4 regions of the Streptomyces dengpaensis genome follow, and region 1 is predicted to be linked to each of the others. Evidence: riboswitches for the same ligand, from Rfam matches in the RefSeq annotation. Region 1 holds a riboswitch; each other region holds the start of a gene.

Region 1 (7,609 bases):
ACCGCCCCGTAAAATCGACCCCACTGTGTCTGACTCCCTTAACCTCCCCGAGACGCAGCCCGCCGCCGGCGGCTCGCTGCGTCACACCCGCGCCAAGGGCGAACCCCGCTTCCCCGACGGCCCGAAGGCCGACCCCGCGGGCTCGCACTTCGAGCGGCGGATCCGGAGTTTCCAGCCGCGACGCAGTCGCGTGACCGCCGGCCAGGCGGACGCGCTGCAGCGGCTGTGGCCCAAGTGGGGCCTGGACATCGACGGGCAGCGGACCATCGACCTGACGGAGCTGTTCGGCACCGACCGCCCCGTAGTCCTGGAGATCGGCTTCGGCATGGGCGAGGCCACCGCGCAGATGGCGGCCGAGGCCCCGGAGACCGGCATCCTCGCCGTGGACGTCCACACCCCGGGACAGGGCAACCTGCTCAATCTCGCCGACCGGAACGGCCTGTCCAACATCCGCGTCGGCAACGGCGACGCGATCATCCTGCTCAAGGAGATGCTCCCGCCGGAGTCCCTGAGCGGCCTGCGCGTGTACTTCCCCGACCCCTGGCCCAAGAAGCGGCACCACAAGCGGCGGCTGATCCAGCCGGAGTTCCTCAGCCTCGTCGCGACCCGCCTCAAGCCGGGCGCGATCGTGCACTGCGCGACCGACTGGGAGCCGTACGCCGAACAGATGCTCGAGGTACTGACCGCACACCCGGACTTCGAGAACACCCAGCCCGACGGCGGCTACGCACCACGTCCCGGCTTCCGCCCGCTGACCCGGTTCGAGGGCCAGGGACTGGACAAGGGCCATGTGGTGCACGACCTTCTGTTCCGCCGGGTGGAGCACCCCGCCGAGCACACCCCCGGGCACCCCGCCACCGACTGAGGCGCCGTCGCGGGCCGCGCCGTCCCTCGTTAGGGTCAATGCCGTGGCCACCTGCCCCCCGCACCCGACGCATCCCAGCGGTCCCTCCGGCGGTGCGCTGCGGCACGCGCACTGGTGGCAGCGCCGATGGGTCAGATACGGCACGCTGATCACGCTGCTCGCGATCTCCGGGCTGGTGATCCTGGCCCTCGTCCGCGAACAGACCGGCACCCAGGGCTTTCTCGTCGGCCTGGGCCTCGCCGTGTTCCCTGTACCGCTGCTCATAGCCGCCTTCTGGTGGCTGGACCGGGTCGAGCCCGGCCCCTGGCGGAACCTGCTCTTCTCCTTCGCCTGGGGTGCCGGCGCGGCCGCGCTCATAGCGATCGTCGCCAACAGCTTCGCGACCAGATGGATAGCGACCACGACCACGGATCCATCCAGCGCCGACACCCTCGGCGCGACGGTCATAGCGCCCATCGTCGAGGAGTCCGCGAAGGCGGCGGCCGTGCTGCTGGTCTTCCTCTTCCGCAGACGCGACTTCACCGGGATCGTCGACGGGATCGTCATAGCCGGGGTCACCGCCACCGGCTTCGCGTTCACCGAGAACATCCTCTACCTCGGCACCGCCTTCGGCACCGACCAGCTCAGCGGCGAGAGCGGGCTCGCGTCCGTCACCGCCGCGACCTTCTTCGTCCGCGTGGTGATGTCGCCCTTCGCGCACCCGCTGTTCACCGTGCTGACCGGCATCGGCTTCGGCATCGCGGCACTGTCCGCCGAACGCCACCGTCTGCGCCGCGTGCTGCTGCCCCTGGCCGGACTGCTGCTCGCCATGGGCATGCACTCCGCCTGGAACGGTTCGGCGAGCTTCGGGGAGTACGGGTTCTTCGCGGTCTACGCCGCGTTCATGGTGCCCGCGTTCGGGCTGGTGACCTGGCTGGCCATCTGGACGCGGCAGCGCGAACTGCGCACCGTTCGCTCGGAACTGCCCGCGTACGCCGCTGCCGGGTGGCTGACCGTGCCGGAGCCGTACGTGCTCGGCTCGATGCGGGCGCGGCGGCTCGCCCGCGAGTGGGCAGGCCACCGCTTCGGGAAGGCCACGGCCCGCTCGGTCGCGGAGTACGAGGCATACGCGACCTCGCTGGCGTTCCTGCGTCACCGGGGCCGCCGGGGCCGCGCGGGCGCCGACTTCGTCGTACGGGAACGGGAGTTGCTCGACGCGCTGTGGCGCCGCCGGGAGATCGCCCGGCCGGCCCTGGCGTACGCGGCGCAGACGACGGCTCCGGTGCCCCAGCCGTGGCCCGCGTACGGATACGCCTACGGGTACGGGCAGGCGCCCGCGTACGCCCGTCCGTACGGAACCGCCACGGCGCCGTATCCCGCGTACAACCCGTATCGCTCGTAGCGGCAGAACCAGGTCGCGCGCACCGGAAACCGGCAGCCCTGACGTCGGGGGGTTGCCGTCAGGACCGCCGGGGATCGAGGGAACGCAGGCACGCGTCAGAACCGCAGGGGTCGCCCGCACGCGTCAGATCCGTACGGCTGAGGAGCCCGTACGGATCAGACGGCTGAGGAGCCCGTACGGATCAGACGGCTGAGGAGCCCGTACGGATCAGGCGACCGTACGGATCAGAGGCTGATCCCCTTGTCGCGGAGCCACGCCGCCGGGTCGATCCCGGTGCCGGAGCCGCCGGAGTGGACCTCCAGGTGGAGGTGCGCCCCGGTGACGTTGCCGGTCGCGCCCACGCGTCCGATGATGTCGCCCGTGTTGACCTTCTGGCCCACGCTGACGCTGATCGAGGACTGGTGGGCGTACCACAGCTCCGTACCGTCATCCAGGGTGAGGACCGTGCGGTAGCCGTACGAACCGCTCCAGCCCGCCTCGGTGATCGTGCCGGTGTGGATCGCCTTGAGCGGCGTGCCCGTGGGCGCGGCGAAGTCGAGGCCGGTGTGGTAACCGGAGGACCAGAGCGCGCCGGCCTGACCGAAGGTCGAGGTGATGGTGTACGAGGAGGTCGGCAGCGTGTACTGCTTGGCCAGCTCGGCCAGGCGCTCGGCCTCGGCCTTCCTCGCGGCCTCCTCCTCCGCCTTCTTCTTCGCGGCGGCGGCCTCGGCCCTGGCCTCTTCCTCCGCCTTGGCTGCGGCTTCCGCGGCCTTCTTCGCGGCGGCGGCCTCGGCTGCCTCCTGGGCCGCGGTCTCGGCCTGGTCCTGCTGCTGGTCGGCCTGGGCCATGATGCGGGTGCGCAGCGCCTCGCCGGCGTCGGTGGTGCCCTGCTCGGTGTCGGCGGAGGTCACGCCGACGCTGCTGAGCGCGGTCGCGGAGCCCTTGGGCGCCTCGGGAGTGTCGTCCGAGATCAGCGAGCCGACGTTCGGCAGGTCGGGCATCGAGATCGACACCGGCGCCTTGCCGGGCGCCGCGGTGGCGATGCCACCCGCGCCGACGGCGGCTATGACACCGACGCCGAGAACCGTGGAACTGCGGGCGAGTCCCCCACCGCGCTGCTTGCTGACGCGATGCCGGCCGCGAACGGGGCGGACGGACTCCTCAGTGGGGTTCCACTCCTCCCATGGGCCCTCGTCGTTGCCGTAGGCGTAGCCGAAGGTCTGTGTGTCGTTCGGCGCGAACGAGGTTGGCTGGGCGGGCCGGTTGGACGCCACGTGGGCGCACTCCTTTCCTTCCTTCTCGCCTACCGGGTTAGCTGACGGGTTCGGAGCAGGAAGGTCTCCTACGCGCGTCAACCACGGCTTGCTCCACCGTGAAAGACGCTCGATTCACCCCAAGTTGGTGGTTCCCCGGTTCCCTTGCGGAATTCGGCGCGTGCGCACGGAGCCGCCTCTTGTGACGGCTGGGACGACCGCGCTGCGTTATCGAACGTTAATAGACCCGGGCACCGGATTCCAAGCCGTTCCGACTGATCGTTAACGCTTTTGGCCAGGACTTTGGGGTCAGCATCGGCGAAAATAGGGCGAGTTGACCATGATTCATAAACGTACCTTTGCCTGACGGCACGTCAGTTGTTATGCGGAGGGGCACCGTCCGATCACCTCACGTGACAACGATCAAGAAACGGCACAAACGATCAAGAACCCTGCGGGGTCGGCTCCGGCGGGGTGAGGTACTCGTAGACGGCTCCGGCGGCGATGAGCAGCCCGGGCAGCGCCCGGACGAAGGCCCGCGCGTACGAGATCCCGCGCCGGCCCGGGTCCGCCGCACCGGGCGGCCGGGTGACCCCCGGGCCGGAATCCGAGTCCGCGAGGCCGGTACCGGGCGCGGGGTCGCCGGGCAGCCGCCTACCGGACCGGCCGTATGGACCCTCGGCCCGCTGCTCGCCTGCTTGCTGCCCCACTCGTCCAGGCTTCCCGGAGCGGGGGTGGCGGGCGACCGGTGTGGACCGACCGGGGGACGCGCGTGGAGGCCCGCCGCGGCCCTCAGCCGCCAGCGATCAGCAGCGGCTGTGAGGCGGCGGACGCCCGTCGGACACCGCAACCACCGAGGGCGAACACCGAGGCAAAACACGGCAAACACCGAGGGCCGGAACTCTCATTCGAGTTCCGGCCCTCGGTTTCAGTAGCGGGGACAGGATTTGAACCTGCGACCTCTGGGTTATGAGCCCAGCGAGCTACCGAGCTGCTCCACCCCGCGTCGTTGAAACCAGTGTACGCCATCCGCGGGACCCCCAGCACACACGTTTACGCGCGCTCCCTCCCCGGTTCAGCCAGAAGGTGCCGGTTGGGCGCCTTGGCCCGCTCCTCGTACTCGGGCAGGACGACGACATCGGCGCCCGCGGCCGCGAGCAGCCCGCTCCCGTCGGCCCCCGCGACGAACGTGTCCGGCTCGCGCCAGGCCGTGACGACCCGCCGTACTCCCGCGTCGAGAATCAGCCGGGCACACGGCGCAGGCCGCGAAGCGCGCCGGGCGCAGGGCTCCAGGCTGCTGTAAACCGTGGCGGAGCCGAGGCGCGGATCGGCGGGGTCGATCTTGGCGAGCGCCGCCTCCTCGGCGTGCACCACGGAGTCGCCGCCCTCACGCGAGTGCCCGCGGGCCAGCTCGGTCCCGTCGGCGGCCACCACCACCGCGCCCACGCTGAACGCGGTCTCCGACGGCGGGCACAGCTCCGCCAGCTCACAGGCGAGCGCGAGCCAGTGCCGGTCCGCGGCGGAGGCGAGAGCCTCGGTGCCGGGCGCCGTGGGGACGTACCGGATGAGGACGACGTCCCCGACGGCCCGTGTCTCCACGAGCCGCATCCGGCCGGGCGGGTACGCCCCGGGCCCGAACAGCCGCGGCGCGTCCGGCTCCCCCACGAAGAGCGGCGCGACGGCGAGCTGCAGCTCGTCCGCGAGCCCGTCCCGCATCAGCTGGGTGTGGACCCGCCCGCCACCTTCGACCATGAGGCGCCGCACACCTCGTACGTCATGAAGGTGTTCGAGCAGCACACGCCAGTCGATTTCGGCCCCGGTCGGGACGACATCGACGCCGGCGACGCCGCGCAAGAGGTCCCCGGCCCTCCCCGCCCCCTTGTCCGTCGTATAGACGACCTTCTCGCCGCCCGTGTGCCAGAACCGCGCCGCCGGATCCAGGTCGCCGGACCCGCTGACCGCGACCTTCAGCGGGTACTCGGGGCGCCCGGCGGCGACCCGCGCCGCGCGCCGTTCGGCCGAGTTGACCAGGAGCCGCGGGTTGTCGGCGCGGATCGTGCCCGCGCCGACCAGGATCGCGTCGCTGGACGCCCGTACCTCGTCGACCCGGTCGAAGTCGGCCGGGCTCGAGAGCAGCAGCCGCTCGGGGCCGGTGTCGTCCAGGAAGCCGTCGAGGGAGACGGCGGCGGACAACAGAACGTAGGGATGGGGCATGGGGGCGCGCCCTCCAGCTCGCAGGAGATTCAGTGGTGATCGCAGGAGATTCAGTGGTTAGAGGTCCCAGCTTTCACTACTCCATCCTGGCCCTGCTGTCCGAGGCACCCGTCCGGCGGCCGCGGATGGCGCCTCCGCCGTTTCCCGGACGACCTCCATTGACTGGCCTGCTGTCCCGGCAGAGGATCCCTTGAGTGGGCCGACGGGCCCCGTCAGGAGGAGTGGCCCGTGGACGCACCGGCACCGACCGCCGCGGAAGCCCTTGCCCTGCTGCGCCGGCTCGGCGCGCAGGACATCGACCACCCGGGCGGCACCCTGCTGGCCCACCTCATCCGCGTACGGGACCGGCTGACCCGCTGGGAGGCCCGCCCCGCGCTCCAACTCGCCGGGCTGTGCCACGCGTTCTACGGCACCGACGGCTTCGCCACCGCCCTCCTGCCGACCGACCGCCGGGCCGAGCTGACCGCCGTCATCGGTGCCGAGGCCGAGGCCCAGGTCCACTTCTACGCGAGCTGCGACCGGACGGCCTCGTATCCGACCCTGGCGGACCCGGCCCCGGCCTTCCACGACCGTTTCACCGGCCGCACGTGGGCGCCGCCCCTCCAGCAGCGCCGCGACTTCGCCGAACTCACCGCCGCCAACGAACTGGACCTCGTCGACGAGAACCCTCAGTGGCGAGCCCGGTGGGGCCCCGACCTCCTGGCGCTGTTCACCCGCTTCCGCCCGCTGCTCAGCGACCACGCCCGGCGCGACTGCGCGAGGACCCTGGGAACACCCTGAACAGCCGCAACAGCGGTCCCATCGCAGCGCACGTGTGGCGTACGTAACATTGAAGCCTGCGGCTGGGTGAAGCCGCCCCGGTGATCCCCCCGTCCGATCGCGATCCGATCGTGCCGGTTCCTTGGGTGGTCGGCCGGCACCGCCTGGGGAGCCTCAGGCAAGAAGAGAGCTCCCGATGAAACTCACCGCTGCGCAGTTGCGCGCCTCGCCCGAGCCCGCGGGGTCGCCGACGATCTCCGCGGGCGACTGCGGTCTGCTCCTTCTCAGGCTCACCTTCGGCCTGATCCTGGCCGGCCACGGCGCCCAGAAGCTCTTCGGGATCTTCGGCGGCTCCGGTCTGTCCGACACCGCCGACGGTTTCGCCGCCCTGGGCTACCGCCCCGGAATGGTCTTCGCCGTCATCGGCAGCCTCTCCGAGTTCCTCGGAGGGCTGGGGCTGGCGGTCGGGCTGTTCACCCCCCTGGCGGCCGCCGCCATGATCGGCGTGATGATCAACGCCATGGTGACCGTCACCGGCGAGCACGGCCTGTGGGGGACCGAAGGCGGTGTGGAGTACAACGTCTCCATCGCCATCGTCGCCCTCGCCGTCGCTGCCATCGGCCCCGGGCGACTCGCCCTGGACCGCTGGTTCCGCTGGGGGCAGGGCGGCTGGGTGGAAGCGGCCGTCGCCCTCTTCCTCGGCGGCATCGGCAGTGCCATCGTGCTGAGCCTTTGACATGCCCACCGCCCTGAAGGGTGGTGATTCTGGCCGTCCTTACCGAGTGCTGTGCCGCTACGCGGCACGGTCTGCGGCAGGGATTCCGTGGCTTCCTGCTTCGTGGCGCTGTGCGGGGACGAGTCCTGGTCCTACCGGCGCTCCACAGGCTGCAACCGCCGGTCCGGCGGCCGTCTTGACGTTCTCCGCGGCGTTGGCAACAGTCCCGGCCGGTCCTCGGCCAGCCAGCCCCGCGCCACCAGCCGCTCAAAGGCCAACGGCCTGGTGGGCCGGTTCCGGGAGCCACCGTGCAGCCCGAGGCCGGTCGCCCGGCTTTGCAGCACGTTGCGGTCCGCGCCGTGAGCAAGGCCACACCCGCGAATTCGAGGGTCCCCTCATGTTACGCTGGGCGCGTGAGCGACCGACACGTCCTGTCCGCGCCT
Region 2 (7,609 bases), 500 kb from region 1:
CTCGACGGGTTGTGCCAGGCCGGTTGGGGGCGGTTGAGGAGCCACTCCGCCGTGCCCAGCGGTCGGGGGTGCCCCTGTCCGGTCGGCGGCAGGACGTCGTGGAAGATCCGCTCGGGCGGTGTGCCGAGCGCGGGCAGGGTCGCGCTGATCTCTTCGACGAGTTTGGGGGGACCGGCCAGATAGACGTCGTGCAGGGTCCAGCCGGCACGGTTGCCCAGCGCGGTCAGGAGCCGTTCGGTCGCCTGGGCCTTGGGGCGGCCGGGCGCGGGGGTGATGAAGGTGACGGCGAGCCGGGGAAGCCGGGCCTGCAACCGTTCGACGGCGTCTCGGTCGTACAGGTAGGACGTGTCGCGGGCGACGAGGAACAGCCGGGCCTCGCGTGTCGCGTCGAGCTGCTGCAGCAGGGCCTTCACGGGGGCCCATCCCGTGCCGGCCGCGATGAAGGTGAGGGGCTGTTCCCTGGGTGTGCGCATGATCAGTCCGCCGCCGGGCGCGCCCAGCCGCAGGACGTCGCCCTCCCGGGTCTCCCGGACGAGGGCGGTGGAGAGCACCCCGTTCTCGACGCGGCTGATGTGCAGATCGACGGTGTGGTCGACGCGGGGTGCGTTGGCCAGGGAGTAGGGGCGCCAAATGCCCGGCAGGTGGGGGGCGTTGAGGCTGACGTACTGGCCGGCGGAGTAGCGCAGGCGCTGGTGCGGTCGCAGGGTGAGGACGACGAGATCGTCGCCGTACCGGGTGCGGGCGGTGACCTCGGCGTCCCACCAGGGCGGTTCGCCTTCGTGCTGCGACTCCCACGCGCCCTGGAGCATGACGTTCGTGATCGCCCCATAGGCCTCGCCCCAGGCCTTCTCGGCCTCCGCACTCCACGCCGACCCCGCCGCGACGGCGAACGCGGCGATCAGACTCGCGCCCACGGCGGCGTAGTGGTCCGGCTGCGCCAGATACTTGCGGTGGTCCCGGCCCAGTTCCCGTAGATACCCCGGCAGCTTCGGGTCCTCCAGCCGCTCCATCACATGGGTGAGCGCCGCGAACAGTCTGTCCCGCTGCCGCTCCATGTCCTCCGGGAAGTCCAACGGGAACAGCCCGCGGACGTCCGGGTGGTGGCGGAACAGATGCGAATAGAAGTACTTGACCGCGAACTCGGCGCGTCGTTCGACCACCGCGAAGCTGGATCTGAGTATGTCGGGGTCCACCGCGTGAATGTAGAGAGTTGTCGAGTCACAGGGTCAAACAGTTGGCGATTTAGGGACAGCCTCGGGCGAAGGGGGTGGCGGCGGGGAGGGGGCGCGGCCGAGTGCCCGGCTCCAGGGCATCCGGTCGACAAGGGGGAGCAAGGGGCATTGGCTGGGCGGGGAGTTGGCGAGGCTGGCAGCCCAGGGGCGAAGGGCGTCGATCGAGACGATGGAACGGGCGGACTGGGAGCAGGCCAGGGACCACCTCTGGTCACTCGTGCCTCAGCGAGCTGATCCACGGTTCGAAGCGCGCCGCTCCACGCCTGTCAACGTGCCGTGAACTCCACAGGGAGGTTCCGCAACCCGCGCATGATCAGGCCGCCTCGCCATCGCAAGTCCGCGGGATCAGCAGCAAGCCGTAGGTCGGGTAGACGGCGCAGCAAGGTGGCCAGAGCGGTGCGGCCTTCGAGACGGGCCAGCGGGGCGCCGATGCAGTAGTGGATGCCATGGCCGTAGCCGAGGTGCTGGTTGTCTCGGCGGGAGAGGTCGAGTGTGTCCGGCTTCTCGAAACGGGCGGGATCACGGTCGGCAGCGGCGAGAACCACGAGCACGGGATCACCGGAAGCGATTCGCTGTCCGCCCATGTCGAGGGACTCGGTTGCGTAGCGCCAGGTGGCCAGTTCGACAGGGCCGTCGTAACGGAGAAGTTCTTCGATACCGGTGTCGAGTAGCTCATGTTCACCACGCTCGATCGACTTCTGTAGTCGCAGCCGCTGCTTTGGGTTGCGAAGCAGTGCGTACGTGCCGTTGCCGATCAGATTGATGGTCGTTTCGAAACCGGCGAACAGTAGTACGAAGCACATGGCCGCGGCTTCGTTCTCGGTGAGGTGCTCGCCGTGGTCGGAGGCGCGGATGAGCCCGGAGATGAGGTCTTCGCCGGGGCTGGGCCTCTCCGGGAGGGCCTCCCGCTTGCGGTGGATCAGCTCCGCGAGATACCCGCGCATCTTCTTGACCGATCGGGCGACGCCGCCTCTCGGTCCTCTGCCGTGGCGGATCATCATTCCTGCCCAGTCCCGGAAGTCGTCCTGGTCCTCGCTGGGGACGCCGAGCAGGTCACAGATGGCGTAGATGGGGAGGGGGAACGCGAACTCGTGAATGAGGTCGGCGCTTCCGGTGGGCGCGAATTGGTCGATGAGATGGTCGGTCAGCTCTTGGACGCGGGGCGCGAATTCGGCTACTCGGCGGGGTGTGAACGCCTTGGAGACCAGCCGGCGAAGCCGCGTGTGGTCCGGCGGATCGATGTTGAGCAGATGAGTCATGAGGTTGGCGCTGCGCTCGCCGGGGATGCCCGTCTTGCTCTTGCCCTGGGCGTCTTCGGAATGGTGGACGGGATTCTTGGAGAGCCGCTGGTCGGCGAGCGCCTGCTTGGCGTCCGCGTACCGGGTCACAAGCCACGCCTCGACACCGCTGGGAAGGGTGGTGCGGTGTACGGGGGAATGCTCGCGGAGCCACGCGTAGGCGGGGTACGGATCGGTGGCGAACTCCCAGGTAAAGAGTTCGGGTTCGATATGTGGGGCGTTCACGGGGTGACGTTACCTGGAGTCGCGTCGTGTGGGTGAGGACGCCGATCTGCGCAATTCCCCTTCAACTGCACAGAGTGACAGGTAAGGTTCCCAAAAACGGCACCGGCCAGCGTGGTTTGCGCACGCTTCCTGTGGAGGTCACGCCCACTCGGTAGGTGCGCCGAGAACCTCGGCAGGCGCGGCCGAGAGCCTCGCGAAGCGCACCGGAAAACCTTGGTAAGCGCACAGAAGAACCTCGGCAGGAATGTCGGAGAACGGTCGCCTATCCTCCCAAAAGTGACATTCCCTCAACTCTGTGATCTTCACGTGATCTCTGCTGCATCGACTTGTGACAAGCGTTCGAGTGCGGATACGTTCAACCGTCAACGCGGCCCATCCGTCGCTGTAGTCACCTGCTGTCACGCGAAAGGCTTCCGCATGCTCTCCGGGAACGGCCGTCATCGTCGCCCCCGTCAGGCCCCGGCCCTCATCGTTGCCGCAGGGGTGACCGGATCGGCCATCGCGATCCCGTTGCTCGGCGCCACCAGTGCGAGCGCGGCCGACGGCACCACCTGGGACCGGGTCGCGGAGTGCGAGAGCGGTGGCGCCTGGAGTGCGAACAGCGGCAACGGGTATTACGGCGGGCTGCAGTTGACCCAGGAGAAGTGGGAGTCGTACGGCGGCCTCGTCTACGCCCCGAGCGCCGACCAGGCCAGCCGCTCGCAGCAGATAGCCGTCGCCGAGAAGATCCTCGACGACCAGGGCCTCGTCGCATGGCCGACGTGCGGACCGCTCAACGGGCTCAGCAGACACTCGGGCGACGTCGAGGTCGACACGGGGGTTGTGGGCGATTCGCCGAGCTCATCCGGTTCTTCGTATTCCTCTGGTTCCTCGGATTCATCCGAGTCGTCTGAGTCGTCTGGTTCACCCGCTGCGTCCGGTTCGTCCGGAGCGGAGGGCTCCGACTCCTCGGCCGGCTCCTCCTCGAATGAGAGCTGGAAAGCGACGAAGTCCGACGGCTCCTCCGGTGCCTCGCGGGATTCCGGCGGCTCGGACACGGTGACGGGTGAGAGTGACGAGTCGGACAAGTACGGCCAGAACGGCGACTCTTCGGGTACGTCGACCGGCGCCGGGCGCCACCGTGGCGGCACTGCCGACGAGGCCGCGACGGACGACGTGACCGACGGCCGTACGGACGGGTCTTCCGGGCGGCACGCCTCACGTGGCTCCGGCGCCTCCCGTGACGCCGCCGACGGCTCGTACACCGTGCGCGCCGGGGACAACCTCTGGGCGATTGCCGACACCCTTGACCTCGAGGGCGGATGGACCGAGCTGTACGCCGAGAACAAGGAGACGGTCGGCGCCGATCCCGACCTCATCCTCCCCGGTCAGAGCCTTGCAGTTGGTGTCGAACCGGACGAAAAGTAGCGGGAGTTCGCGTCCTGGTTCGCCGTGGAATGTCCGGTTTGGCGCGAGTGAGAGATGGATCTCAAAGGCCCTGATCGTCTTTGGAATTCGGCCGATTGCCTGCCTACGGTCATCACCGCTCGCCACAGCGGGCCCCGACGGTCGCAACGCCGAGTCCTGCCAACGGCCGTACGGGAACAGTCGTCGCGTCAAGCGCCGTAGGCAGGAGCGGGGGACCCAAGGTAAGTGCCGCGCCCGGTAGTTGACCGGGAGTGGCTTGGGGTGAAGTCGTGCGCCAGGGGCGCGCGGCCGGGCACTCACCCGCCCGAACCCGACAGCTCACCTCGCAGGCGTCGGTGAGGGGATCACTCCATGCTGTTTTCCAGCAAGGTCAAGCGCCGCCGCCCGTCCGTCTTCCACCGGACCACCCGTGTCGCCGCGCTCGCCGGTGTCGCCATCAGCGCCCCGCTGGTGGCGTCCGGCACCGCTTCCGCCGCCACCGCCTCCGAGTGGGACGCCGTCGCCCAGTGCGAGGCCGGCGGCAACTGGTCCATCAACACGGGCAACGGCTTCTACGGCGGCCTGCAGTTCTCGCCCTCCACCTGGGCCGCGTACGGCGGCACCGCCTACGCCCCCACCGCCGACCAGGCCTCCAAGTCCGAGCAGATCGCCATCGGCGAGAAGGTCCTCGCCGGGCAGGGCAAGGGCGCCTGGCCGAACTGCGGCACGAGCCTGTCCAGCACCCCGTACGACGGGGGTACGAGCAGCGGCTCCAGCGCGCCGGCCGGCACCACCGACACCCGTACGACGGAGCAGCCGGCCTCCCGTTCGGCCGAGCGCCCGGCCGCCGAGGCGACCGTCACCACCCCGACCGGTGAGAAGGTCAAGAAGGGTGACGGCGAGTACAAGGTCGTCGAGGGCGACACCCTCGGCGCGATCGCGGAGAAGAAGAACGTCAAGGGCGGCTGGCAGAAGCTGTTCGAGCTGAACAAGGACATCATCGACGACGCGGACGTCATCTACCCGGGTCAGCAGCTGCACCTCAGCTGACGACCCGCCCTCCGTCCGCGCGGACTCCCCCCGTCCATGCGGACTCCCCGCTCCGGTGCGTGTTCCCCCGCGCGCACCGGAGCGGGGCTTTTTGTTCCCGAATGAAACAATGTTTACCCTCGGTTCTGCCCGTGTTCCGTCCACAGGGTGGGTGAGCGGCTGGCCGATCGCCCCGAGCCGGTTAGGCTCATCTCGCAGAACTCTCACCGTGCAGCACCCTGCCGGGCCCACGCCCGGCGTACCCCGCGTCACATCCCAGAAGGAGATGCTCGTGCCGTCCATCGACGTCGTCGTAGCCCGGGAAATCCTCGACTCGCGAGGCAACCCCACCGTCGAGGTCGAGGTCGGCCTCGACGACGGCAGCACGGGTCGTGCCGCCGTCCCGTCCGGCGCCTCCACCGGCGCCTTCGAGGCCATCGAGCTCCGCGACGGTGACCCCAACCGCTACCAGGGCAAGGGTGTCGAGAAGGCCGTCCTCGCGGTCATCGAGCAGATCGGCCCGGAGCTCGTCGGTTACGACGCCACCGAGCAGCGCCTGATCGACCAGGCGATGTTCGACCTGGACGCCACCGACAACAAGGGCTCGCTCGGCGCCAACGCCATCCTCGGCGTCTCGCTCGCCGTCGCCCACGCCGCCTCCGAGGCGTCCGACCTCCCCCTCTTCCGCTACCTGGGCGGCCCGAACGCGCACCTGCTGCCCGTTCCGATGATGAACATCCTGAACGGCGGCTCGCACGCCGACTCCAACGTGGACATCCAGGAGTTCATGATCGCCCCGATCGGCGCGGAGTCCTTCTCCGAGGCGCTGCGCTGGGGCACCGAGGTCTACCACACCCTCAAGAAGGTCCTGAAGAGCAAGGGCCTGTCCACCGGCCTCGGCGACGAGGGCGGCTTCGCCCCGAACCTCGGCTCCAACCGCGAGGCCCTCGACCTCATCCTCGAGGCGATCAAGGAGGCCGGTTACACCCCCGGCGAGCAGATCGCCCTGGCGCTCGACGTCGCCGCGTCCGAGTTCTACAAGGACGGTTCCTACCTCTTCGAGGGCAAGGAGCGCTCCGCCGCCGAGATGACCGAGTACTACGCCGAGCTCGTCGACGCGTACCCGCTCGTCTCCATCGAGGACCCGCTGTTCGAGGACGACTGGGCCGGCTGGAAGGTCATCACCGACAAGCTCGGCGACAAGGTCCAGCTCGTCGGCGACGACCTGTTCGTCACCAACCCGGAGCGCCTGGCCCGCGGCATCGAGGACGGCGCGGCCAACGCCCTGCTGGTCAAGGTGAACCAGATCGGTTCGCTGACCGAGACCCTGGACGCCGTCGAGCTGGCCCAGCGCAACGGCTTCAAGTGCATGATGTCCCACCGCTCCGGCGAGACCGAGGACGTCACGATCGCCGACCTGGCCGTCGCCACCAACTGCGGCCAGATCAAGACCGGCGCACCGGCCCGCTCCGAGCGCGTCGCCAAGTACAACCAGCTGCTGCGCATCGAGGAGATCCTCGACGACGCCGCGGTGTACGCCGGCCGCAGCGCCTTCCCGCGATTCAAGGGCTGAGCTTCAGCTTCGTAGAAGAGCAGGAGAAAGGCAGTAGGAAGCGTCGTACGTACGTCCCCGTACTCGGTCCCGTACCGTGTGCGGGGACGTACGTACGTGTGAAGGGGAGGCGGGGACATGGCCGTGAAGGACCGGGACCGGTTCTCCACCGCGACCAGGCTGCGGCTGCTCGGCGAGCAGACGGCGGCCCGGGTCTACCGCTCCCAGACCAAACGCCAGGCCCGCCGTTCGCGGCTCACGGGACGGGCAGCGCTTCTGGCCCTCGTCCTCTGCTCCCTGATCGTGGCCCTCGCGTACCCGATAAGGCAGTACGTGTCCCAGCGCGCCGAGATCGCCGATCAGGAGCGGCAGCGGGAGCAGGCCCGCGAGCGGGTCGAGCAGCTGCGCGACCTCAAGGCACGCTGGCAGGACGATGCCTACGCCGAGCAGCGGATCCGGGAGCGGCTGCACTATGTAATGCCGGGCGAGACCGGCTACGTCGTGATCGACCCGGACGCGGCGAAGCAGTCCCGCACCGACCTGGGGGCGGCCGACCGTCCCTGGTACGCCAACCTCTGGGACGGCGTGGACAAGGCCGACGCCGCCGACCGGTGACCGATGGCCTGACCGATGGCCTGACCGATGGCCGGCGCACCCTGGGACACCGTCGGCCACTGAACGTGAACTGACCAGAAAGACATGTGACTCACGGCATGGAAACGCCACCGCCGCCCACCCCGCGCACCGAGCCGACCGACGCGGACGTCGAGGCCTTCAAGCAGCAGCTCGGCCGGCCGCCGCGCGGGTTGCGCGCGATCGCGCACCGGTGCCCGTGCGGGCAGCCGGACGTCGTCGAGACGGCGCCGCGTCTTCCCGACGGGACGCCG
Region 3 (7,609 bases), 1.2 Mb from region 1:
GCCACGGCCTGGACCCGACGTAAACAACCGTCGGGCCTGAGCACGCAGAACCGCTGGGCCAGCCACCGTCGGGCCGGCCCTCACTGCCCTGCAGACTGCCCTACAGCTTCTCCACCGGCGCGTACCGCAGCAGCAGCCGCTTCGGCTTCGCCTCTCCGAAGTCGACCGTCGCCTCCGCGTTCGCACCCGTCCCCTTCACGCCGACGACGGTGCCGAGGCCGAACTGGTCGTGCGTGACCCGGTCGCCGACGGCCAGCGAGACCACCGGCTTCTCGGAGACACCGCGGCGCGTCGCGAACCCGGAGGCACCCGAGGCGGCCGACCGCGCGCGCGAGGACGACAGAGACGCCGCGACACCCGAGGCCGGACCGGACGGCATGGGAGCCGTCGCACCCGTGCGCTTCCAGTCCATGTGGGTCTCCGGGATCTCCTCCAGGAACCGCGACGGCGGGTTGTACGACGGCTGCCCCCACGCGCTGCGCATGGAGGACCGGGTCAGATACAGCCGCTCCCGCGCGCGCGTGATGCCCACGTACGCCAGGCGCCGCTCCTCCTCCAGCTCCTTCACCTGTCCCAGCGCGCGCATGTGCGGGAAGACGCCGTCCTCCATGCCGGTCAGGAAGACCACCGGGAATTCGAGGCCCTTGGCGGTGTGCAGGGTCATCAGGGTGATGACGCCGTTGCCGTCCTCCTCGTCCGGGATCTGGTCGGAGTCGGCGACCAGCGCGACCCGCTCCAGGAAGTCGGAGAGCGATCCCGCGGCCTCGCCCTCACCGGACTCCTGCTCGAACTCCAGGGCCACGGCGGCGAGTTCCTGGAGGTTCTCGATACGGGTCTCGTCCTGCGGGTCGGTCGAGGCCTGCAACTCGGCGAGGTAGCCGGTGCGTTCGAGGACGGCCTCCAGGACGGTGGCCGGGCCCGCGCCCGAATCCACGATCGTCCGCAGGTCCTCCATCAGCGTGTTGAACCGCTTGACCGCGTTCGTCGAGCGCGCCGCCATCCCGTACGCCTCGTCGACGCGGCGCAGGGCTTGCGGGAAGCTGATCTTCTCGCGCTGCGACAGCGCGTCGATCATCGCTTCCGCGCGCTCGCCGATGCCGCGCTTGGGCACGTTCAGAATCCGGCGCAGCGGGACCGAGTCCTCGGGGTTGGACAGCACCCTGAGGTACGCCAGGACGTCCCGGACCTCCTTGCGCTCGTAGAAGCGCACGCCGCCGACGACCTTGTAGGGCAGGCCGACGCGGATGAAGACCTCTTCGAAGACACGGGACTGCGCGTTCGTACGGTAGAAGACGGCGACGTCGCCCGCCCTGGCCTCGCCCGCGTCGGTGAGACGGTCTATCTCGTCGGCGACGAACTGCGCTTCGTCGTGCTCGGTGTCGGCGACATAGCCCGTGATGTTCGAACCCGCGCCCGCGTTGGTCCACAGGTTCTTGGGGCGGCGGGATTCGTTGCGCTCGATGACGGCGTTGGCCGCGGACAGGATCGTCTGCGTGGAGCGGTAGTTCTGCTCGAGCAGGATCGTCGTCGCGTCCGTGTAGTCCTCCTCGAACTGGAGGATGTTACGGATGGTGGCGCCGCGGAAGGCGTAGATCGACTGGTCGGCGTCACCCACGACGCAGAGCTCGCCGGGATCGCTGTCGGCGGGCCCCACCAGCTCCCTGACCAGCGCGTACTGCGCGTGGTTCGTGTCCTGGTACTCGTCGACCATGACGTGGCGGAAACGGCGGCGGTAGTGCTCGGCGACGTCCGGGAAGGCGCGGAGCAGGTTGACCGTCGTCATGATCAGGTCGTCGAAGTCGAGCGCGTTGGCCTCGCGCAGGCGGGACTGGTACAGCGCGTAGGCCTGGGCGAGGGTCTTCTCGAAACCGTCGGCGGCCTGGTTCGCGAAGTCCTCCTCGTCGATCAGCTCGTTCTTCAGATTGGAGATCTTGGCGCTGAAGGACTTGGGCGGGAAGCGCTTGGGGTCCAGATCCAGATCACGGCATACGAGCGCCATGAGCCGCTTGGAGTCGGCGGCGTCGTAGATCGAGAAGGAGGACGTGAAGCCGAGCTTCTTGCTCTCGCGGCGCAGGATCCGGACGCACGCGCTGTGGAAGGTCATCACCCACATCGCGTTGGCGCGCGGGCCCACAAGGTGCTCGACGCGCTCCTTCATCTCGCCCGCGGCCTTGTTGGTGAAGGTGATCGCGAGGATCTGACCCGGGTGGACATGCCGCTCGGCCAGCAGATACGCGATCCGGTGCGTGAGCACGCGCGTCTTGCCGGAGCCCGCGCCGGCCACGATGAGCAGCGGGGAGCCGGAGTGCACCACGGCCGCGCGCTGGTTCTCGTTCAGCCCGTCCAGGAGCGCCGCCGGGTCCACGGCGGGCCGGTGGGCGCCGTCGCGGTAGTACCCTCCCCCACTCTCGGCTCCGCTCGAGCGGGGGGACCCCCATCGGTCCGGCGGCACGTCGAACTTCCCGCCGAACAGATCGTCCGGAATCGACTCCGGTACGTGATCGTCCTCGGGCGGCGGCGGGGGCTCCTCCTCATGCCCCCGCGAGGGCTTGAGGTCCGCCAGGAAGCTGTCATCAAAGAGGCTGCTCATCGCTCTCCGAGTCTAGGCCGCCCCACTGACAGCCCGCCGCCACCCTGAAAACTCGACCGGATCTCGTGACGCGGCCCGGACATCTCGTGCCGCGATGACCGCTCCGCTCCCAGGTCGCCTGACCCGCCAGTCCACGGCCTGGGCGCGTGGCCCCAGCCAGGGGCGCGTGGCCCAGCCAGGGGCGCCTGGGCGCCTGGCCCGGCCTGGGGTGCCAGGCCCGGCCTGGGGCCTTGCCCGGCTCAAGATTCACCCCAGGTCCTGGTGGATCAATAGCTTGCCGTGCAGGATCAAGAAGCATCACAAACGACGAACAAGCAGTCCCGCTTCTCCGGCCTCGCCGCGCGCGCGTGGACGCCCTGCGCGGCGACACCGAGACCTCCGTCGTCCCGCCGGAGCCGCGCCACCGCCGCATGCATCTCCACCACCGCACGCATGACCCCCGACGTCGCCGACGCCCAGGCAGGGAGCCTGCTGTGACCCTCAACCGCCGCCTGATCTCACCCCGCCGCTGGACCCCGCCGCCGGCCCCGGCCGACCGGGGCCACACACCCGCCACCGGCCGCTTCGTCGTCGGCCGCCGCCTCGCGACCGGCGGTCACGGCCCCGAGGACGTGGTATTCGACCGGCGCGGCGGCCTGCTCACCGGGCTCGCCGACGGCAGCGTCGTCCGCATCGACCCGGCCACCGGCACCCGGACCGTCGTGGGCAACACCGGCGGACGCCCCCTGGGACTCGAACCCTCAGCCGACGGCAGCGTGCTGGTCTGCGATCACGACCGGGGGCTGCTGCGCATGTCCGCCGACGGGTCGGTCCGCGTCCTCGTCGACACCGTCGCGGGCAGGCCCCTCACTTTCGCCAGCAACGCGGTCGAAGCCCCGGACGGGACGATCTGGTTCACCGTGTCCAGCAGACGCTGGGACGTGGACCACTACCTCGGCGACATCATCGAGCACTCCTGCACCGGGATGCTTCTGCGGCGCGACGTCGACGGCACGGTCACCGTCCTCCTGGACGACCTCAAGTTCGCCAACGGCCTCGTGCTCGCCCCGGACGCCTCGCACCTGCTCGTCGCCGAGACCGCCGGGTACCGGGTGAGCCGCTACTGGCTCACCGGCCCCGAGGCCGGGACCCTCGAGCCGTTCGCCGAGAACCTCGCCGGCCTGCCCGACAACATGAGCCTCGGCAGCGACGGGCTCGTGTGGGTCTCGCTGGCGGCTCCCCGCAACGCCCTGCTGGACAAGTTGCTGCCCCTGCCCGGGCTCCCCCGGATCCTGCTGTGGAACCTTCCCGAGGCCGTGCGCCCCAAGCCGGAGCCACTCGCCTGGGTCATGGCCTACGACCTCGACGGCCGGCTCGTCCACGACCTGCGCGCCGACGACGGCTCGTACGGGTTCGTGACCAGCGTCGCCGAGTACGACGGCACGGTGGTGGCGGGCAGCCTCCATGCCGACGACGTCGTCGTCCTCGCGATCCCCTGAGGCTCCTCAGGCTCCCGAGGCAACCTGAGGTGTATTCATCGCCGTGTCCGCGCGTCGCGGCGCACGGCCTCGCTTCTGCCACCCGCAGCGCAATCCGAGCATCTCACCACAGATCACCCCGAATGGTCCGCGCGAGGCGAGCCACATGGTCAAGGTCACGAAAATGTATCGGGCATATCGCACATCAACCTTCACAGGGGCCACACGACTTGGCTAGCGTGCCGGGCAGGCCGCTCGACCCCCACCGGCGAACGTCGCCGGGCCGTGCGGCCTCCGCCGAATTCGGTGCGCCCTCGCGGCAGCCGGAACCGGGGACCCACCGACCTTGGGGTGAATCGGTCCAACTGCCCTGCCGGGCAAGGACCGTAGGGCAATCCTTCCGGAGCCACCCGCCCGAACCCGACAGCTAACTCGGTAGGCGGACGACGGAAGGAGATGCCTCCCTTGGCGTCGCATCGCACACCACGCCCCATAGGCACGCGCATAGCGGGCATACGGACCCCCGCCGCTCTCGCGACGGCGGCCCTCACCTCCGTCGCGCTGCTCTCGCAGACGGCGAACGCCACGCCCTCGGCCGAACCCAAGCCGAGCCTCGAAGAGGTCGAGAAGAAGGTCGACGACCTCTACCACCAGGCCGAGACGGCCACCGAGAAGTACAACGCGGCCAAGGAGAAGGCCTCCAAGCAGCGCGAGCGCGTCGACACCCTCCGTGAGGACGTCGCCCAGCGCACCGAGAAGCTCAACACCGCGCGCGAAGAGCTGGGTTCGTTCGCCGCGGCGCAGTACCGCACCGGGGCCGCCGCCCCCGGCACCGCGACCCTGCTGCTCGCCGACGACCCGCAGGACTACTTCGACCAGACCCAGCTGATGGGCCGTCTGACCACCCGCCAGAAGGCGGCCGTCGACGACTACATCACCGAGCAGACCGCCACCGCGAAGAAGCGCGAGGAGGCCGCCAAGAGCCTGCAGACGCTGACCACCACGCAGAACACGCTCAAGACGTCCAAGGCCGAAGTCCAGAGGAAGCTCTCCGAGGCCCGCGCGCTGCTCTCGCAGCTGACCGCCGAGGAGAAGGCGCGGCTCGCGGCGATCGAGAAGAAGAAGCAGGAAGAGGCCGAGCGCAAGGCGGCGGAGCTGGCCAAGCAGCAGGCCGCGGCGGAGGCCGCGGCCGCGGAGAGGGCGGCCGCTGAGGAGGCTGCCCAGCAGGAGTCGTCGTCCACGGCCGACTCGTCGTCGGGCTCGACCGACTCGTCGTCGGGCTCGACCGGCACGTCGTCGGGCTCGACCGGCACGTCGTCGGGCTCGGCCGACGCGGACTCCTCATACGCGACGCAGGCGGCCAAGGCTGTCGCGTTCTCCCGCGCGCAGATCGGCAAGCCGTACGTCTGGGGCGCGACCGGCCCGGACTCGTACGACTGCTCCGGCCTCACGCAGGCCGCCTGGAAGGCCGCCGATGTCACGCTCCCGCGCGTCACCTACGACCAGGTGAACGCCGGAACCACCGTCTCGCTCGCCAACGCCCAGCCCGGTGACCTGGTGTTCTTCTACGACGACGTCACCCACGTCGGCGTCTACATCGGCAACGGCATGATGATCCACGCGCCGAAGCCGGGGACGTACGTGCGCGAGGAGTCGATCTACTACGACGGCACGTCGGCGATCCACAGTGTGGTGCGTCCGGCGTAACGCGCCTCTGCGGGCAGCGCTCTGTGCGGGGCACGCGCGCGTGGATGCTTTTCGAGCTCCACGCGCGCGTGCCCCTCGTTTTCGTACCCCACACGCGCGTGCCCCGCGGGCAACTCGGCCGGAGATCCCTAGCATCAGGCGCATGCCAGCCATCTCCCAGCTACGCGCCTGGTGGGCGCAGCGGCCGCCCGCCTCCGGTGCCGCCGTCATGGCCACCGGCGTCATCTCGGTCGGGCTGCACCAGACGGGCTACGAGACCCTGTCCCGTATCGCGCTCGCCCTGGCCGCCGTCGCGTGGCTCGCGCTCGCCGCGGACTTCGCCGTACGGCTGGTGCGGGATCCGCAGCGGTGGCTGAGGGAGGCGGGCACGCCGCCCGGGCTCACCGCCGTCGCGGCGACCACCGTGCTCGGGACGCGCGTGTCCGCACTGGGGTGGCATGAGGTGGCCGAGGCCCTGATGGCACTGTCGGCCGTGCTCTGGCCGGTGCTGCTCGTCGTCCTCGCACGGCAGCACCGGGAGCGTCGTATGGCGGGAGGCGTGTTCCTCCTCTGTGTGGCCCCGCAGGGCCTCTCGGTGCTGGGCGCCACGCTCGCCATGGCCGTGGGCGCGGAGTGGCTCGCGCATGCCGCGCTGGTGCTGTTCTGGCTGGGGCTCGTGATGTACGGGGTGGCGCTCGCGCACTTCGATCTGCGGGAGGTGGTGCGAGGCGCCGGGGACCAGTGGATCGCGGGCGGCGCACTGGCCGTCTCGGCGCTGGCCGGGGCCAGGCTCATCGACGCGCACCACGTGAACCCGTACCTGTGGAACGACGACGACCAGGGCGTCCTGCGCACCGTGACCGTCGCACTGCTCGTGCTCTACCTCGTCTGCTACGTCGTCCTCCTCGTCGCGGAAGTAGTGTGGCCGCGCCCGCGCTACGACGTACGGCGCTGGGCCACCGTCTTCCCGATGGGGATCACGGCGGTGGCGACCCTGGCGGTCGCGACCGCCCTCGGCATCTCCTGGCTCAAGGGGCCGGGGCAGGTGCTGCTGTGGGTCGCGGTGGCGGCGTGGCTGGCCGCCGCGGCGGGGGCCGTCCGCTCGATCCAGGCGACCGGTACGACCGGCGCTTCCGGTACGACCGGCGCGACGGGTACGACCGGCACGGTCAGGCCCTGAGCACCACGATGAAGACGCTCGGTCAGGTCCAGAGCACCGCGACGAAGATGTTCGCGGTGGTCAGCAGACCGACGAGCCCGAAGAGGCCCTTGTCCACCTTCTCGTCGTCCCGCTTCACATAGACGAGCCCCAGGATCACGATCAGCAGGGCCAGCTTCACGCCGATCTTGATGTTGTTGACCGGGTCGTCGTCGGCCTGGTTGAGACCGACCAGTACGACACCGGTGACCAGCATGGTCAGCGCGCCGTGCAGCATCGCGGGGACGAAGCGGGCGGTGCCCTGCCCCATCGCCTTCATCTGGGTGAGGAAGCCGCCGAGCAGCGAGGCGATGCCGATGATGTGCAGGCCGACGAAGAGGTGGATGAGTACGTCCATGTGGCCGGAGCCTAATCGGACGCCCGAATCCCTTGACGCCCGGCTCCCGCTTGTCACCGGCCCACCCCTTGTAACCCATAGCACCGGGGCAAGCCCGGTTGTCCCGGATCCGCCGCATCGGTCATCGCGCTGCGTGAAGTCGGCGACACCAGGCGGGGATCACGGTCACATACGGTCACTGGGCGGTCCAGTGGCGCCAGTTCCGTACATGGCGTTACCAACCCCGTACTCCCAGGTTTAGCGTCCTCCACCAGGTGACCGGCTCCCCACCGCCGCCCGGGCCAGGGGCGGCCGTCGGCCACCACCGCCGAGAAGGTCCG
Region 4 (7,609 bases), 2.4 Mb from region 1:
AGTTCCCGAGGATCGCCACCCGGGGCCCAGGAGGAAGCGGCTGGCGTGCCAGCAGAAGCCCCGCGTCGACGAGCTCCGTGATCGTGTCCACCCGGATCACCCCGGCCTGCCGCAGCAACGCCGACACCGTGGCGTGCGGCAACCGCGTGGCCCGTACGGCATGTCCTTGGGGAGCCGCCCCGCCATGCCGCGCCCCTTGGACCACGACCAGCGGCTTCACCGCGGCCGTCCGCCGTGCGAGGCGCGTGAACTTGCGCGGGTTGCCGATGGATTCGAGGTACATCAGCGCGACATCGGTGTCCGGGTCGTCGTACCAGTACTGGAGTACATCGTTGCCGGACACGTCCGCCCGGTTCCCGGAGGAGACGAAGGTCGACACGCCAGTCACGCCCGTGACACCGCCGCCGCGCCGGTGCAGCCGGGACAGCAGCGCGATGCCGATGGCGCCGGACTGCGCGAAGAGGCCTATCCGTCCGGGGCGGGGCATCTCGGGGGCGAGCGAGGCGTTGAGCCGCACATCGGGGGACGTGTTGATGACCCCGAAGGCGTTCGGCCCGATGATGCGCATCCCGTACGTACGCGCCTGGCGCACGAGTTCGCGCTGGCGCTCACGCCCCTCGGGGCCGCTCTCGGCGTACCCCGCGGACACGACCACGAGCCCCTGCACCCCGTGTTCGCCGCACTCCATGACGACCTCGGGGACATACGGCGCGGGCACGGCGACGACGGCGAGATCGACGGGTTCGTCGATCTCGCGGACGGAGCGGTACGCGGGGACTCCGTCGAGCTCCTCCTCCTGGAGCGCCTTGTTCACCGCGTACAGGCGTCCGGTGAATCCGGCGTCCCGGAGGTTGGTGAGGACGCTGCGGCCGACGCCGCCAGGTGTGCGGCCCGCGCCGATGACGGCGACCGAGCCGGGCGCGAGTAGCCGCTGCACGGAGCGGGCCTCGGCGCGCTGCTCCCGCGCGCGCTGCACGGCGAGCGACCGGTCCGTGGGCTCCAGGTCGAACTCCAGGCGTACGACGCCGTCCTCGAAGCTGCGTTTCTGGGTGTAGCCGGCGTCCGTGAACACCTTGATCATCTTGGAGTTGGCGGGCAGCACCTCGGCGGCGAAGCGACGGATACCGCGCTCACGGGCCACGGCCGCGATGTGTTCGAGGAGGGCCGATGCGACGCCGCGGCCCTGGTGGGCGTCCTGCACGAGGAAGGCGACCTCGGCCTCGTCGGCCGGGGAGGAGGCGGGCAGGCCCTCGGCATTAATACGGTCATAGCGTACGGTGGCGATGAACTCGCCGCCCACCGTGGCCGCGAGCCCCACCCTGTCCACAAAGTCGTGGTGCGTGAAGCGGTGGACATCCTTGGCGGACAGACGCGGGTAGGGCGCGAAGAAGCGGTAGTACTTCGACTCGTCCGAGACCTGCTCGTAGAAGCTGACCAGGCGTGTGGCGTCATCAACGGTGATGGGCCTGATGCGCGCGGTGCCGCCGTCGCGCAGCACCACGTCGGCTTCCCAGTGGGCGGGGTACTCGTGCCGGTCCGACGAGGTCTGCATGGGCCCCAGAGTACGGCTCGCGTCCGACAACGGCGCGAGGCAATCTGTGGAGAACGACGTCGGACCGAGGCCGCGGTTCGACTCGCTTCCGGACGGGACGAAGGACCGCTCCGGGCATGCTTCACCATATGGAACACTGGTCTAGACAACCCTGAAAAATGAAGGGCAGCATCACATGGCTGAGCGCCGCGTCAACGTCGGCTGGGCCGAGGGCCTCCACGCCCGCCCCGCTTCCATCTTCGTCCGGGCCGCCACGGCCTCAGGCATCCCCGTGACGATCGCCAGGGCCGACGGCACCCCCGTCAACGCGGCCTCCATGCTCGCGGTCCTCGGCCTGGGCGCCCAGGGCGGTGAGGAGATCGTCCTCACCTCCGACGCCGAGGGTGCGGAAGTCGCCCTTGACCGTCTGGCGAAGCTGGTCTCGGAGGGTCTCGAGGAGCTCCCCGAGACCGTCTGAGCGCGCACCCCTTTGCGCCTGAGCCGGCGCCGCTCTCGCGGAGGTGGTTGCTCGCCGTTGGGGTTGCTCAATTGATGGTTGCGGTGGCCTTCGTTCCAAAAGACGTCGCGCCGCACACATGGTGAAGGGCTCGCTCGAAAACCTCGGGCGGGCCCTTCGCTTTGGGGATTACGGGCAGCAGAAATAATCCCCCGCGCATTACTTCTCTTTGTATACGGTGTCCTTGTTAATGCCGCGGGCCCGTCATGTTTACGGGATGTTGCGAAGTCCTCACACGTTCCGGCCGATCTCCGTTACCGGGAAATCGGAGCCGGTGCGCGGCCGTCGCGCGCTCGGTGTGCAGGGCCGTGATCGCCCGGGCCCGCTCGCTGTCGCCGCGTGCGACGGCGTCCACTATGCCGCCGTGCTCCGCCCAGGACTCCGCGGGGTCGGCCGGCGCCTCGACCGCGTACATCCAGGCGATCTTGTGCCGCAGCTGGGCCAGCGTGGAGGTCAGTGCGGGGCTTCCGGAGGCCTGCGCGAGCGTCTCGTGGAACCAGCCGCCCAGGGAACGCAGATCCTCGCTGTTGCCCCTCCTGGCCCGCTCCTGACCCAGCCTGACCAGGCCTCGGAGCACCTTGAGGTGGGCCTCGGTGCGGCGCTGCGCGGCCCGCGCGGCGCCCAGCGGCTCCAGGAGCATGCGCATCTCCAGCAGGTCGGAGGCCTCCTGCTCGGTGGGCTCCGCGACGCACGCGCCCGCGTGCCGGCGGGTGACCACGAAGCCCTCGGCCTCCAGCGTGCGCAGGGCCTCGCGCACGGGGACGCGCGAGACGCCGTAGCGGCGCGCGAGCAGTTCCTCGGTGAGCCGGCCGCCTCGCTCGTAGACACCCGCGACGATGTCGTCACGGATCGCCGTGCATACCGAGTGCGCCGGAATACGCATGACCGGACCTCCGCTTTAATCCCCGCGAAACGCCATCGATTGACGCTTGTTCAGTGACTCTATTGCAGGAAGCCCGAATTTCCGATGGCGGCCCGGAATCCATGGATATTTTTTGGACAGCCCCCGTAACGACGGTCTCACGAAACGCCGATGCCCCGGCTCGGCGAGCCGGGGCATCGGATGCGGTGAAGCGGCGGTGAGGCAGTGAGGAATGCGGCCGTCAGACGTGCATGCCGTGCGGCCGGACCGTGTGTGTGTCAGAGCTCACGCCGTGCGGCCGGACCGTGCGGGGATCAGACGTGCATGCCGTGCGGCCGGACCGTGCGGGGATCAGACGTTCACGCCGTGCGAGCGCAGGTACGCGACCGGGTCGATGTCCGAGCCGTACTCCGAGGTCGTACGCGCCTCGAAGTGGAGGTGCGGCCCGGTGGTGTTGCCGGTGGCCCCGGAGACGCCTATCCGCTGGCCCGGGGTGACCGTCTGCCCCACGGAGACACCGACGGACGACAGGTGGCCGTACATGGTGTACGTGCCGTCATGCATCTTGATCACGACTTGATTGCCGTAGGCACCGCCCCAGCCGGCTGTGACGACCGTGCCGGAGCCGACGGCGTGCACCGTGGTGCCGGACGCGGCGTGGAAGTCGACACCGGTGTGGCTACCGGAGGACCAGAGGCTGCCGCCTGCCTTGTAGCCGGTGGAGATGTACGAGCCGGTGATCGGCGGCACGAAGGAGTTGAGGCGCTTGCGTTCTGCCTCGCGGGCGGCCCGCTCCTTGGCCTCGCGCTCCTTCTTGGCCTTCTCCGCGGCCCGCTTGCGGGTGGCCTCCTCGGCCTTCTTCTCCGCGGCGGCCTCGTCGGCGGCCTGCTGCTGGGCGGCGGCCTGCGCGTCGATCTGCTCGGCGACCGAGTCGCCGATCGTGATGACCGGGATGAGCCCGGTCTGCTCGACGGAGGTGTCCGCGGCGAGCGCCGGGGAGGCCAGGGTTCCGATGACACCGGTGGTGGTGAGCGCCGCGACGCCGACGGCGTTCGTGGTCGTACGCTTCACCCGGCCCGGTCGGCGGTGCTTCCCGGTGCCACAGATGAACGCCATGGAGAGGCTGATCCTTTCCTTCCTTCTCGCCTACCGGGTTAGCTGACGGGTTCGGAGCAGGAAGGTCTCCTACGGACCCCCTCCGAGGAGGGCCGTCCGATTCACCCCAGGGACTGCGTGTGGGTCCCCGGCTCCCCTGGCTCGCGCCGTACGGGGACTCGGCGATGACTGTCCGGTGCCGCGGGCGCGGCGCACTGCCTGACGAACAGCCGGACCGACGCTAAACGGGACATCTTTCAAACAACAAACGGATCACGGCTTTTGTAGCGCATGCCACAGGTCAGACAGGCAACCTCCCTACCAATACGGACAACTGAGGACGAAGGCAGGGTAAAAGGAGGCCCAGGTGACTCTGCAGTCACCTGGGCCCTCAGGGAGTCGCGCCGTTCTACTCGGCCCGGACGACGGTCACTTCGCCGATTCCGAGCGCCTTGACCGGCTCCTCGATCTGCGCGGCGTCACCCACCAGGACCGTCACCAGACGGTCCACCGGGAACGCGTTCACGGCGGCCGCGGTGGCCTCCACGGTGCCGGTCGCGGCGAGCTGCTGGTACAGCGTCGCCTGGTAGTCGTCCGGCAGGTGCTGCTCGACCTGGTCGGCGAGCGTGCTCGCGACGGCCGCCGCGGTCTCGAACTTGAGGGGCGCCACACCCACCAGGTTCTGTACCGCGACGTCGCGCTCGGCGTCCGTCAGCCCCTCGGCGGCGAGGGTGCGCAGCACCTTCCAGAGGTCGTCGAGCGCCGGACCGGTGTTCGGGGTGTCCACAGAGCCGCTGATGGCGAGCATGGCGACGCCCGTGGCGTCCGGTGCCGAGCGCAGCACCTGGCCGAACGCCCGCACACCGTAGGTGTAGCCCTTTTCCTCGCGCAGGACGCGGTCCAGGCGCGAGGTGAGGGTGCCGCCGAGGCAGTACGTGCCGAGCACCTGGGCGGGCCAGACGCGATCGTGCCGGTCGGCGCCCACACGGCCGATGAGCAGCTGCGTCTGGACGGCGCCGGGGCGGTCCACGATGATCACGCGGCCGGTGTCGTCGGCGCTCACCGGCGGCACGGGGCGCGGCTCGGCGGACGAGCCGGTCCAGGCGCCGAGCGTGTCGGCGAGCAGCTCGTCGAGGTCGACACCGGTCAGGTCACCGACGATGACGGCGGTGGCCGTCGCGGGGCGTACGTGCTTCTCGTAGAAGGCGCGTACGGCCGCCGAGTCGATCTTCTGGACGGTCTCCTCGGTGCCCTGGCGCGGGCGCGACATGCGCGAGGTCGCCGGGAACAGCTCCTTGGAGAGCTCCTTGGCGGCGCGGCGGGCCGGGTTGGCCATCTCGTGCGGGATCTCGTCCAGCCGGTTGCGGACCAGTCGCTCGACCTCGCTGTCCGCGAACGCCGGTGCCCTGAGGGCGTCGGCGAGCAGGCCCAGCGCCTTGGAAAGGCGCGAGACGGGGACTTCGAGTGACAGGCGCACGCCGGGGTGGTCGGCGTGCGCGTCGAGGGTGGCGCCGCAGCGTTCCAGCTCGGCGGCGAACTCCTCGGCGGAGTGACGGTCGGTGCCTTCGGAGAAGGCACGCGCCATGATCGTGGCGAGGCCGTCGAGGCCCGCCGGTTCGGCCTCCAGCGGCGCGGCGAGGATCACCTCGACGGCGACGACCTGCTGGCCCGGGCGGTGGCAGCGCAACAGGGTCAGGCCGTTGTCGAGCGTGCCGCGCTCGGGTGCCGGGAAGGCCCACGGCTTGGCCTTGCCGGCCTGGGGCTGCGGGTGGAAGTCCATGGTGGCGAGCTCGGTCACTTCGCCGCCTCCTCGTCGGTGCCGTCGGCGGCGTCGGTGTCTTCGGTGGCGGTCGGCTCGTAGACGAGCACCGCGCGGTTGTCGGGGCGCAGGCGGGACTTGGCGACCTCCTGGACCTCCTCGGCGGTGACCGCGAGTACGCGCTGCACGGCGGTCAGGGCGAGCTGCGGGTCGCCGAACAGGACGGCGTACCGGCACAGTTCGTCGGCGCGGCCCGCGACCGTGCCGAGCCGGTCCAGCCACTCGCGCTCCAACTGGGCCTGGGCACGCTCCATTTCCTCGGCCGTGGGGCCCTCCTCGGCGAACCGGGCGAGCTCCTCGTCGACGGCGGCCTCGATGACCGGGACCTCGACGTCGCCGGACGTCTTCACGTCCAGCCACCCCAGGGAGGGCGCCCCGGCCAGGCGCAGCAGGCCGAACCCGGCCGCGACGGCGGTGCGGTCGCGGCGTACCAGCCGGTTGTAGAGCCGGGAGGACTCGCCGCCGCCGAGGACGGTCAGCGCCAGGTCGGCCGCGTCGCACACGCGCGTGCCGTCCTCCGGGAGCCGGTAGGCGGCCATCAGGGCGCGCGCCGGGACCTCCTCCTCGACGACCTCGCGCAGCTGCTCGCCGATGATTTCGCGCAGCGAGCCGTCGCGCGGGGCGGGCTTGCCTTCGTGCCCGGGGATGGAGCCGAAGTACTTCTCGATCCAGGCGAGCGTCTGCTGCGGGTCGATGTCGCCGACGACCGACAGGACCGCGTTGTTGGGCGCGTAGTAGGTGCGGAAGAACGCGCGGGCGTCCTCCAGGGTGGCCGCGTCCAGGTCCGCCATCGACCCGATCGGGGTGTGGTGGTACGGGTGGCCCTCGGGGTACGCGAGCGCGGTCAGCTTCTCGAACGCGGTGCCGTAGGGCACGTTGTCGTACCGCTGCCGGCGCTCGTTCTTGACGACGTCCCGCTGGTTCTCCATGGACTCGTCGTCGAGCGCGGCGAGCAGGGAGCCCATGCGGTCGGCCTCCAGCCAGAGGGCGAGCTCCAGCTGGTGGGCGGGCATGGTCTCGAAGTAGTTGGTGCGCTCGAAGCTCGTGGTGCCGTTGAGCGAGCCGCCGGCGCCCTGGACGAGCTCGAAGTGGCCGTTGCCCTTCACCTGCCCGGAGCCCTGGAACATCAGGTGCTCGAAGAGGTGAGCCAGGCCGGTACGCCCCTTGACCTCGTGGCGCGAGCCGACGTCGTACCAGAGGCACACCGCCGCGACCGGGGTCAGGTGGTCCTCGGACAGCACGACGCGCAGGCCGTTGGCCAGGCGGTGCTCGGTCGCTGTCAGGCCGCCGGAGCCTGCCTCGGCTGTGGCCGTGTGACCCATGGGCATGTACGTCCCTTCGATCGCGGAAACTGCGAAATCCTGTCGGTCCTGCCACTGTATGCAAGCGCGCCGACAGCTGGCGAAGTTCCCGCACCTCGTACGCCGAGAGCGAGACTCCCGGACGTCACGGCCGCGGCCCAGGAGCCCTCCCGGGCCCGCTACGGACGGGTCGCGGTCGGCGTTGTCAGTGGGGCGGTCCACAATGGTCGGCGTCAGATCCCACTCATGCCCCGGCAGAGACTGTGAAGGAGTCGCAGCAGCGATGGCCCGCCGCAGCACGAAGACCCCGCCCGACGACTCGTACGAGGAGAAGATCCTCGACATCGACGTCGTGGACGAAATGCAGGGCTCCTTCCTCGAGTACGCGTACTCGGTCATCTACTCGCGAGCCCTGCCGGACGCCCGCGACGGCCTCAAGCCCGTGCACCGCCGCATCGTGTACCAGATGAACGAGATGGGGCTG

The links. Region 1 has a riboswitch for cyclic di-AMP ahead of C4B68_RS21480 (M23 family metallopeptidase). Riboswitches for the same ligand answer to the same signal wherever they lie in the genome.
Region 2: it holds a riboswitch for cyclic di-AMP, as region 1 does, so the genes downstream of both, C4B68_RS23720 (LysM peptidoglycan-binding domain-containing protein) here and C4B68_RS21480 (M23 family metallopeptidase) in region 1, are expected to answer to the same signal.
Region 3: it holds a riboswitch for cyclic di-AMP, as region 1 does, so the genes downstream of both, C4B68_RS15650 (C40 family peptidase) here and C4B68_RS21480 (M23 family metallopeptidase) in region 1, are expected to answer to the same signal.
Region 4: it holds a riboswitch for cyclic di-AMP, as region 1 does, so the genes downstream of both, C4B68_RS10060 (M23 family metallopeptidase) here and C4B68_RS21480 (M23 family metallopeptidase) in region 1, are expected to answer to the same signal.

Annotation. Positions count from the first base shown of each region.
Region 1 is NZ_CP026652.1:4,622,800-4,630,408, reverse strand. Features, by position in the region: gene trmB (tRNA (guanosine(46)-N7)-methyltransferase TrmB) at 26-865, shown strand; gene C4B68_RS21485 (PrsW family intramembrane metalloprotease) at 909-2,246, shown strand; gene C4B68_RS21480 (M23 family metallopeptidase) at 2,471-3,499, opposite strand; cyclic di-AMP (ydaO/yuaA leader) riboswitch at 3,511-3,668, opposite strand; gene C4B68_RS21475 (hypothetical protein) at 3,922-4,188, opposite strand; tRNA gene C4B68_RS21470 (tRNA-Met) at 4,411-4,484, opposite strand; gene C4B68_RS21465 (dihydrofolate reductase family protein) at 4,532-5,692, opposite strand; gene C4B68_RS21460 (DUF6817 domain-containing protein) at 5,921-6,472, shown strand; gene C4B68_RS21455 (DoxX family protein) at 6,648-7,187, shown strand; gene C4B68_RS21445 (TetR/AcrR family transcriptional regulator) at 7,580-7,609, shown strand, end outside.
Region 2 is NZ_CP026652.1:5,118,622-5,126,230, forward strand. Features, by position in the region: gene C4B68_RS23705 (globin domain-containing protein) at 1-1,193, opposite strand, end outside; gene C4B68_RS23710 (cytochrome P450 family protein) at 1,499-2,755, opposite strand; gene C4B68_RS23715 (transglycosylase family protein) at 3,239-4,162, shown strand; cyclic di-AMP (ydaO/yuaA leader) riboswitch at 4,346-4,509, shown strand; gene C4B68_RS23720 (LysM peptidoglycan-binding domain-containing protein) at 4,514-5,191, shown strand; gene eno (phosphopyruvate hydratase) at 5,463-6,743, shown strand; gene C4B68_RS23730 (FtsB family cell division protein) at 6,861-7,337, shown strand; gene C4B68_RS23735 (DUF501 domain-containing protein) at 7,436-7,609, shown strand, end outside.
Region 3 is NZ_CP026652.1:3,447,442-3,455,050, forward strand. Features, by position in the region: gene C4B68_RS15635 (M23 family metallopeptidase) at 1-23, shown strand, start outside; gene pcrA (DNA helicase PcrA) at 101-2,590, opposite strand; gene C4B68_RS15645 (SMP-30/gluconolactonase/LRE family protein) at 3,064-4,068, shown strand; cyclic di-AMP (ydaO/yuaA leader) riboswitch at 4,333-4,505, shown strand; gene C4B68_RS15650 (C40 family peptidase) at 4,513-5,754, shown strand; gene C4B68_RS15655 (tellurite resistance/C4-dicarboxylate transporter family protein) at 5,897-6,913, shown strand; gene C4B68_RS15660 (hypothetical protein) at 6,936-7,289, opposite strand.
Region 4 is NZ_CP026652.1:2,216,808-2,224,416, forward strand. Features, by position in the region: gene C4B68_RS10040 (bifunctional acetate--CoA ligase family protein/GNAT family N-acetyltransferase) at 1-1,552, opposite strand, end outside; gene C4B68_RS10050 (HPr family phosphocarrier protein) at 1,728-2,009, shown strand; gene C4B68_RS10055 (GntR family transcriptional regulator) at 2,236-2,931, opposite strand; gene C4B68_RS10060 (M23 family metallopeptidase) at 3,262-4,026, opposite strand; cyclic di-AMP (ydaO/yuaA leader) riboswitch at 4,040-4,200, opposite strand; gene C4B68_RS10065 (M16 family metallopeptidase) at 4,415-5,803, opposite strand; gene C4B68_RS10070 (M16 family metallopeptidase) at 5,800-7,146, opposite strand; gene C4B68_RS10075 (DNA gyrase/topoisomerase IV subunit A) at 7,409-7,609, shown strand, end outside.